3 regions of the Lelliottia sp. RD5 genome follow, and region 1 is predicted to be linked to each of the others. Evidence: predicted binding sites of a transcription regulator. Region 1 holds the regulator's gene; each other region holds the start of a gene.
The links. Region 1 encodes PurR, which represses purine synthesis genes. Its sites were predicted from a motif close to CANGCAAACGTTTGCNTG; they were not measured.

Region 1 (3,148 bases):
ATCCGGACGCTCGCCCGCTCCGCCTTTCGGCAATGAGAAGAACAGCGCGATCATCGCCACGACACCCAGCATCGCTGTCGCAAGGAAAGACATACGCCAGCCGATGACTTCACCCAGCCAGGTGGCCGCCGGCACGCCGCCAATATTCGCAATCGTTAGCCCCATAAACATCGTGGCGACCGCGCTCGCCTGTTTGTGCTTGGGTACCACGCTTGCGGCCACTACCGACCCCAGGCCAAAGAATGCGCCGTGATTGAGGCTGGTCAGAATGCGCGACAACAGGAGGGTGGTGTAGTCCGGAGAGAGCGCCGAAAGCACATTACCCAGGGTGAAGATGGCCATCAGAAAAATAAGCGCATTACGACGCGCGCGATGGGAAAGCAGTAACGTCATCAGGGGTGCGCCGATCATCACGCCAATGGCATAAGCACTGATCAGCATGCCCGCCGCAGGAATAGAAACGTCAACCCCTTTAGCGATGACCGGTAAAAGCCCCATTGGGGAAAACTCGGTGGTGCCGATCCCAAATGCGCCAATTGCAAGGGCCAGCAGTGGAAAATTGATTTTCATTCATTAACTCCGGATACCGTGCCTTTATGCGACACAGAAAAACATGCCGAAAGCATGACAGCAATCACAAAAAATGAGAAGTTAACAAATTGGCAAAAGATTATTGTCGGGAGAGTAACAATGAAAGGAAGAAAACGAGGGAGAAGGCTCTCCCCCGCCTGAATCAGTGCAGAATAGCTGTAAAACTTGCCGCAACAATCAAACCCAGCACGATAATCGTGGTCGTTAACGAAAACTTAAGATCGGTATTCATCAATTTTTCTCCTTTTAATCCCCACATGAAAAGTGAGCTTGCTCATTTTTACACAGTTTACCTCAAAAATCTTCCTGGATTTAGGCTGATAACCGTTTTTGCGCTTCCCCTTTTCATCAAGATAAGACAAAATTCCACGCTAAATTTATAAGCGTACCGGCCACTGACCCCCTCCTGACGTCCTGTGTCGTTTTCCCGGCGTATCGCAATTCAATTTGCGAGATTAGGGTGAGAGAAGGCAAACGTTTACCTCTCAATTTATCAGGAGCTTAGGATATGGTCTGGAGTGACAGCTAATGGCAACAATTAAAGATGTAGCGAAACGCGCAAACGTTTCCACTACAACCGTATCACATGTAATTAACAAAACCCGTTTCGTGGCGGAAGAGACGCGCAACGCCGTTTGGGCTGCAATCAAAGAATTGCACTACTCACCGAGCGCTGTTGCTCGCAGCTTGAAAGTGAATCACACCAAGTCAATTGGTCTGCTGGCGACCAGCAGTGAAGCGGCCTATTTCGCCGAAATTATCGAAGCGGTTGAGAAAAACTGCTTCCAGAAAGGCTATACCCTGATTCTGGGAAATGCCTGGAACAGTCAGGAAAAACAGCGCGCTTACCTGTCGATGATGGCGCAAAAGCGCGTCGATGGCCTGTTGGTCATGTGTTCCGAATATCCAGAATCCGTGCTGTCGATGCTCGAAGAGTATCGTCATATCCCAATGGTGGTAATGGATTGGGGTGACACGCGCGCTGACTTTACCGATTCCGTTAACGATAACGCCTTCGAAGGCGGTTACATGGCTGGCCGTTACCTGATCGAACGTGGTCATCGCGAGATTGGTGTCATCCCCGGCCCGCTTGAGCGCAACACCGGTGCTGGCCGTCTGGCAGGCTTTATGAAAGCCATGGAAGAAGCGCTGATTACCGTCCCGGAAAACTGGATTGTACAGGGCGACTTTGAGCCAGAATCGGGCTACCGCGCGATGCAGCAGATTGTTTCGCACTCACATCGTCCGACAGCCGTGTTCTGCGGCGGTGATATTATGGCGATGGGTGCGCTTTGCGCAGCCGATGAGCTGGGTTTACGCGTCCCGCAGGATATTTCCGTGATCGGGTATGATAACGTGCGCAACGCTCGCTACTTTACTCCCGCGCTGACGACGATTCATCAGCCGAAAGACTCCCTGGGTGAAACGGCGTTCAACATGCTGATGGATCGTATCGTCAGCAAGCGTGAAGAGTCTCAGTCAATTGAAGTCCATCCGCGTCTGATTGAACGTCGCTCCGTCGCTGACGGACCGTTCCGCGATTACCGTCGTTAATCGTTTCTACGGGGCCGGTTATTCCGGCTCCCGTAGCCACTCTCTGTTCAGCGTTTCACTATCACCTAAATAGTCCAGCAGCCAGGCCAGCGCAGGCGACATATCGTTTTGCTGCCATGTCAGGCAACAGGCCGCAACCGGAAACGGATTTTCAAGCTCGAGCGCCACCCATTCTCCGCGATCAATCCGTGGACGCGCGAAATGCACAGGCACCATCCCCACACACAATCCAGCCGACAAACAGGTTGCCGACGATTCCCAGTCTGGCGCGACGACCCGCCGCTGGTTATCAAGCAGCCAGGTGATGCGCTTTGGCAGCGATCGTGACGTGTCCTCCATCACCAGCGACGGCCAGTTGCGCAACACGTCGTCACTCAGCGGGCCTTCCATCGTGGCCAAAGGATGATCGCTTGCCACCACGCAGCGCCAGCTCAATGTTCCCATATCCCGAAAGGCATAGCGGCCCCCGACGGGAATGGCCTGTGTCGCGCCGATCGCCATCTCCACCCTACCGTCGGATAACGCATCCCATACGCCATTAAACACTTCCTGGGACACGCGAAGTTCCACATCCGAGAAATGGCGATAGAAATCGACTACCATCTGCCGCGTCCGTTGAGGTTTAACGATGTTATCCACCGCAATCGAAAGATGACCGCGCCAGCCATTGGCAATCTGCTGGCACTGTTCACGCGTGATCATCATTTTTTTGATAACAGATCGGCCTTCTTTCAAAAACCACACGCCAGCCGGGGTCAGAACGACATCCCGATGACGGCGTTCGAACAGGGGTACTGCCAGCCACTCCTCCATCTGCCGTACCGTATAGCTGACGGCAGATGGTACGCGATGCAGTTCTTGCGCGGCTCCGCTAAAGCTACCATTTCGGGCGACAGCATCCACAACTTCTAATGAATATTCAGACCACATTTTTTGCCTGCAAAATTTTTGAACGCAACCGCCAAATATTAGCGTTTCACAAGCCAGATTGCACTCCCTACAC
Region 2 (3,148 bases), on a different contig from region 1:
GATCTGGTCGTTCTGTTTGGACTGGTCGTTCTGGGAGTCGTTCATCAGCAGCTGGACGTCTGGCGCTGCTTTAGCATCTTTTTCAATTGCTTTACGCACAACAGACATGAAGTTGTCGTCGTATTTATAGATTGTCACGCCAATACGGGTATCCGCAGCGTGCGCTGCTGCGCCAAAAAGCATGCTTGCCATAACGGCAGACAGAGTCAAAACCTTCTTATTCATGGTATCTCCGGTTTTTTTTATGCAGGGTAATTCTTCTTGTGAATAACGATCGGCAGGCGGGTGTTAATAAAACGTTACTGACCGCCGAAGTTCACTTATAAAATTTCTCTCTTCCGTGTTCGGTAACGCTCCAGAAATGCGCTTTATGGTTGTTTGCGGCACTTTGGCTATAGTAAAAGTGATTAATCACCGTTACATAGCGTTTCAGTTCCTAAAACGCTGACATCATAGTCAGCGCCTTGTTAAGATACTGTGAATTTACTCACAGATTGAAAACGGTTACATCACTCATCGTTATCAGTTAGTGATCGGAGCCACAATTTGCCGAATAGCAACAGAATGACGACGCACTAAAGTTGGCATGAAACAGTGTGTTGCGCTCGAATCAAGCTCCCCTGCGGCGCCCTGTAACGCCAACTCAGTGGCAAGACGCGCCATTGACGCAATAGGGTAACGCACCGTGGTTAACTGAGGGTCTGTGTAGCGCGCAATCGGGATATCATCGAAACCAATCAATGACAAATGCTGTGGCACCGCAATTCCATTGTCTTTAAGCGCGGTAAGCGCCCCGGCGGCCATGCTGTCGTTGTAGGCAAATACCGCCGTGAGCTGCAAATTGCGTCCGAGCAGTTCAACCATGGCGGCCTCCCCACCCTGCATATCCGGTGCACCGGTACCTATCCAGCTATCGACAGGCATAATCCCCGCTTCTTTCATCGCGTTCTGCCAGCCCTCACGCCGCATGTCGTCATCTTCAATGTGATGGCTTGAGGCCAGATAACCGATGCGCTGGTGGCCGTTATTGATCAGCATTCGCGTGGCCATCATGGCGCCGCTGACGTTATCCAGCGCCACGCAGCGATGGGCGTAGCCTGGCACAACGCGGTTAATCAGAACCATCCCATCGATGTGATCCATGAAACCTGCCAACTCCTCATCGCTCAACGCTTTTGAGTGAACAATCAGTGCGTTACATCGCTGACGTATCAGCACTTCAATGGCATGACGCTCTTTTTCAGCTTCATGATAGCTGTTGCCGATCAGCACGTATTTATTGTGCTGCTGGGCAACAACGTCCACGGCTTTCACCAGCGCGCCAAAGAATGCATCTGACACGTCCATCACCACAACGCCGATGGTGTCACTCACCTGAGTGGCGAGCGCCTGAGCGTTAGCATTTGGGCGATAGCCCAGCTGCGTGACCGCTTTCATCACGCTTTCACGCGTTTCAGGACTCACCAGCGCACTGTTGTTCAGGACGCGAGAAACGGTAGCAACAGAAACACCCGCGATGCGGGCCACGTCACGAATGGTGATCATATTCACCACACTTTGTAGGATTGCAGCAACTCACAGACACCCCCTGTGTTTAGCAAGGAGGCTATTTTGGCAGCGACGGAGAAGGGACTACGTGAAGAAGCTCACACAGATGAAAACGGTTACATCCGTTTTGTTAATGATTGTGATCCAGATCGTTATCTGGATGTATTATTCAATGAAACACCCGAAGCAAGTGCGGTTAATTGACGCCAAACCCATTCCACCGGGCCCTGACGGAAATAGCGCAACCAGATAACGGAAAAGAGCATGTTGACCATCCAAACGGGGATCACAAATGCCATGAGCTGGAACCTGTCGAATTTCATAAACAGGCCTAATCGATAGAAAAGCGTCGTGCAGATTACGGTTTGTAGCAGGTAATTACTGAGAGCCATGCGTCCAACGCACGCGACGGCAGCGGCTAATCTGAAACGTGCAATTTGCGGCCAGAACCCGAAAATAAGCGACGCATAGCCGATGGTCTGGAACGGCGCGCTTAGCTCTCGCGGAGCCTGCAACAGAAAAGCACACCAGCGATAGTCCCAGTCCAGGATCCATTGCGCACTCACCGCAGGCAGGTTGATCGCCATGCCCAGCAGAACCAGTCCGGCTCCCGTGAGGCGATAATGCCTGAGGCTAAACGCCCCTTTCAGCCAGCCGGTGCGCATCAGCGCGGCACCGATCAGCATCATCCCCGCCAGCTGCCAGCCGTATTGCGCCCCTAATGCGAGCAGATTGTCTCCGAGCATATCCGCCCGATTGCTGATCGCTTCGACGCCGCCTTTCAGCTTCCAGTATTGCTCATACTGGAGCGATGCCGCGCCAGGGATCCACGAACGATTGGTGGTGCCGCCCGAAATCATACCCAGCAGCAGCAGGACCCCAATGCCAATGGCATAGAGCATCACGCCAGTGTTAAACAGGCTTTTAGCATCCTGCGCGTCGCGGATCATGCGCCAGCAAATCAGCCCGACTAAACCATAGGCCAGAAGAATGTCGCCATCCCACAAAAACAGACCGTGAATAAACCCGAAGATGACCAGCAACGTGAGGCGGGACTGAATCCAGCGCTTGCCGCGCTTGAGCAAAATCTGGAGACCCGCACCAAAAAGTAATGCAAAGAGCGTGAGGAATTTGACCTGCGCAAACAGATCTAAAATCGCCCAGGTCCAGGCGTCGCGGCGGGTGATTTCGCCATACCAGGCAGGATTGAGATAAGCCGCCTTTGGCAGACCAAAGGCGCTAATGTTGAGCAGCAGGATACCGAGGATGGCAACGCCACGTACAAAATCCAGCGTGACATTACGCTCCATTTATCCTGCCTTCCGATCAGTTGTGGTGACGCACTGCGCGCAGAAATTCCTGACGGGTATTCTGGCTCGACTTAAACAGACCGCCAAGGGAGGTCGTGGTCGTTGCACTGGTGGCATCACGTACGCCGCGCGCTTTCACGCAATAATGCACGGCATCAATGGATACAGCCACATTGTTGGTCCCCAACAGCGTTTGAAGCGCAGTCAGAATTTGCTGGGTCAAACGTTCCTGAACCTGCGGACGCTGGGCAAAGAACTGCACAATGCGGTTAATTTTAGACAGGCCAATC
Region 3 (3,148 bases), on a different contig from region 1:
CCTGGGCATCCCAATGTGATTCCTGATAGGAGATAGCCGCCAGCAGACGCCAGTCAATTTCCTCGGCGTATTTCTCAAAGAGGGGCTGCAAATCGGGCAACACGCTGTCAACGGCACGCAGGAAGCTGCGGGTATCAACGTAATCAAAATCACCGCCGTGCCCAAGATATTTCTCTTCAAGCCGCGCCAGGATGCCTTCTTCATTCATGGAATTAAAGAAATCGAGTATGGCGGCGGAAAGCGTCTGATCGTCGTCGAGCGGACTAAACCAGGTGACGGGCTGTTCATCGGTTACATCAAGCGCAACGGCGATTTCTGGATGAACGCGCTGGAAAAAACTGATCGCAACAGAATCGGCGATCGTGTACGCCAGCTTTTTGTCTTTCACTTGCTCCAGCAGCGCAGTCGTGCCGAGTTTCTCATCGACTTTCCAGCTCAGATCCGGATATTTTTTCTCTTTCAGCGCACGCAGATCGTCAATGACCACGTGCCCCGGTGCGACGGTGAGCTGCTGATCGTTGAGCGTGGCCATCGTACGCGGGCGAACGCCACCGACGCGGTATACCACCTGTTGCGAAACAGAATAGTATGTCGGGCCAGGTTGATAGTTTTTGCTCCGCTCGCTGTTATACACAAGCCCTGCGGCCAGCAGGTCGGCATCGTCATTATCCAGGTCGTCAAACAGCTGGCTGATATTCTGGCGAACGGTGATTTTGAGCTTTACGCCAAGGTAATCGGCAAACTGTTGCGCCAGTTCATAGTCCAGGCCAATGATTTTGCCATTCACATTGTTATAGGTCAGCGGGGAGTCGAGAGTACTGACGCGCAGTTCCCCCCGCGACTGAATCGCGGCGATACGGTTTTCGGCTTTGCCAAACCAGGGAATAGAAGGCCATAAGGCCGCTGCCAGCAGCAAGGTGACTATGCCGATGAGCAGATAATTAATCTTGAATTTTTTCAATTAGTTAATTCTCTGCGCCGTGCGATGCCTCAGTGTGCTGTAGTCATGTTAAGAATAAGGTTTACCATTGAATGAGCGGCATTTTGCGTAAACTTGCGCCAGTTGGCAACTAATTACAGAGACAGGTAACACCAATCGATAAAAATTCAGAATGATTTTATTTCGACGCAAACGGTTTCGTCGGCGCTCAGGATTCTCTATAATGACGCCCGTTTTCCCCTTGCGCACACTGTAAGCGCCTCAAGCGCTTCGAAGACGAGAGACTTATGATGGAAATTCTGCGTGGTTCGCCTGCACTATCTGCCTTCCGTATCAACAAACTGCTGGCACGTTTTCAGGCTGACGGCCTTCCGGTAAGCACTATTTACGCTGAGTATGTCCATTTTGCCGACCTGAATGCTCCTTTAAATGCAGAACAGCGAGCGCAGCTCGAACGCCTGCTCAAGTATGGTCCGAGTCTGAGCAGCCACACGCCGACCGGTAAACTGATTCTTGCTACACCTCGTCCGGGCACCATCTCCCCCTGGTCTTCTAAAGCGACTGACATCGCCCACAACTGCGGCCTGAGCCAGATCAATCGTCTGGAACGCGGCGTAGCGTATTACGTTGAAGCCTCGACGTTGACAGATGAACAGTGGCAGACGGTAGCCGCTGAGCTGCACGATCGCATGATGGAGAGCGTGTTTGCCTCTCTGGACGACGCGCAACAGCTGTTTTCCCATCATCAGCCGGCACCCGTGCAAAGCGTGGATCTGCTGGGCTTGGGCCGCCAGGCGCTGATTGACGCCAACCTGCGTTTAGGGCTGGCGCTCGCGGATGACGAAATTGACTACCTGCAGGATGCGTTCATTAAGCTGAACCGCAACCCTAACGACATCGAACTGTATATGTTCGCGCAGGCGAACTCTGAGCATTGTCGCCATAAGATTTTTAACGCCGACTGGATTATCGACGGCGAAGAACAGCCAAAGTCGCTGTTCAAAATGATTAAAAACACCTTTGAGAAAAACCCTGAGCACGTGCTGTCTGCGTATAAAGACAACGCGGCGGTCATGGAAGGGTCTGAAGTGGGCCGCTTTTTCGCCGATCGCGAAGCAGGGCGCTATGACTTCCACCAGGAACCAACGCATATCCTGATGAAGGTCGAAACGCATAACCACCCGACGGCGATTTCGCCATGGCCAGGTGCGGCGACAGGCTCCGGCGGCGAAATTCGTGACGAAGGCGCAACCGGACGTGGCGCGAAACCAAAAGCAGGGCTGGTGGGCTTCTCCGTTTCAAACTTGCGTATTCCTGGCTTTGAACAGCCGTGGGAAGAAGATTTCGGCAAGCCGGATCGCATTGTCACCGCGCTCGATATCATGACCGAAGGCCCGCTGGGTGGCGCAGCCTTTAACAACGAATTTGGTCGCCCGGCCCTGAACGGCTACTTCCGTACCTATGAAGAAAAAGTCGACAGCCATAACGGCGAAGAGCTGCGCGGGTATCACAAACCGATCATGCTGGCGGGTGGGATCGGCAATATTCGCGCCGATCACGTCCAAAAAGGCGAGATCGTCGTGGGCGCTAAACTTATCGTCCTGGGCGGTCCGGCCATGAATATCGGTCTTGGCGGCGGCGCGGCGTCTTCTATGGCGTCCGGTCAATCTGACGCAGACCTTGATTTTGCCTCCGTTCAACGCGACAACCCGGAAATGGAACGTCGCTGTCAGGAAGTGATCGACCGCTGCTGGCAGCTTGGCGATGCCAACCCGATTCTGTTTATCCACGACGTCGGCGCGGGCGGTCTTTCGAACGCCATGCCAGAGCTGGTGAGCGATGGCGGCCGCGGTGGCCGCTTCAATCTGCGCGATATTTTGAGCGATGAGCCAGGCATGAGCCCGCTGGAAATCTGGTGTAACGAATCCCAGGAACGCTACGTGATGGCCGTTGCTGCCGATCAGTTGCCGCTGTTTGACGAGCTGTGCCGCCGCGAGCGCGCGCCGTACGCGGTGATTGGCGAAGCGACAGAAGAGCTGCACCTGACCATGAACGATCCGCATTTCGACAATCAGCCGATCGATCTGCCGCTGGACGTGCTGCTGGGCAAAACACCAAAAATGACCCGCGACGTGCAAACCCGTAAAGCGACGGGTAAGGCGCTGGATCTGCAGGGTGTGACGATTGCTGATGCGGTAAACCGCGTGC

Region 2: the regulator PurR is predicted to act here: its motif matches at 1,654-1,671, upstream of galS (HTH-type transcriptional regulator GalS).
Region 3: the regulator PurR is predicted to act here: its motif matches at 1,126-1,143, upstream of purL (phosphoribosylformylglycinamidine synthase).

The regions. Positions count from the first base shown of each region.
Region 1 is NZ_JBVYHQ010000001.1:794,251-797,398, forward strand. Features, by position in the region: gene AC0LWE_RS03960 (MFS transporter) at 1-570, opposite strand, end outside; gene cydH (cytochrome bd-I oxidase subunit CydH) at 734-823, opposite strand; gene purR (HTH-type transcriptional repressor PurR) at 1,120-2,145, shown strand; gene punR (DNA-binding transcriptional activator PunR) at 2,164-3,075, opposite strand.
Region 2 is NZ_JBVYHQ010000003.1:326,944-330,091, reverse strand. Features, by position in the region: gene mglB (galactose/glucose ABC transporter substrate-binding protein MglB) at 1-225, opposite strand, end outside; gene galS (HTH-type transcriptional regulator GalS) at 523-1,545, opposite strand; gene yeiB (DUF418 domain-containing protein YeiB) at 1,701-2,858, opposite strand; gene folE (GTP cyclohydrolase I FolE) at 2,875-3,148, opposite strand, start outside.
Region 3 is NZ_JBVYHQ010000003.1:27,647-30,794, forward strand. Features, by position in the region: gene mltF (membrane-bound lytic murein transglycosylase MltF) at 1-961, opposite strand, end outside; gene purL (phosphoribosylformylglycinamidine synthase) at 1,228-3,148, shown strand, end outside.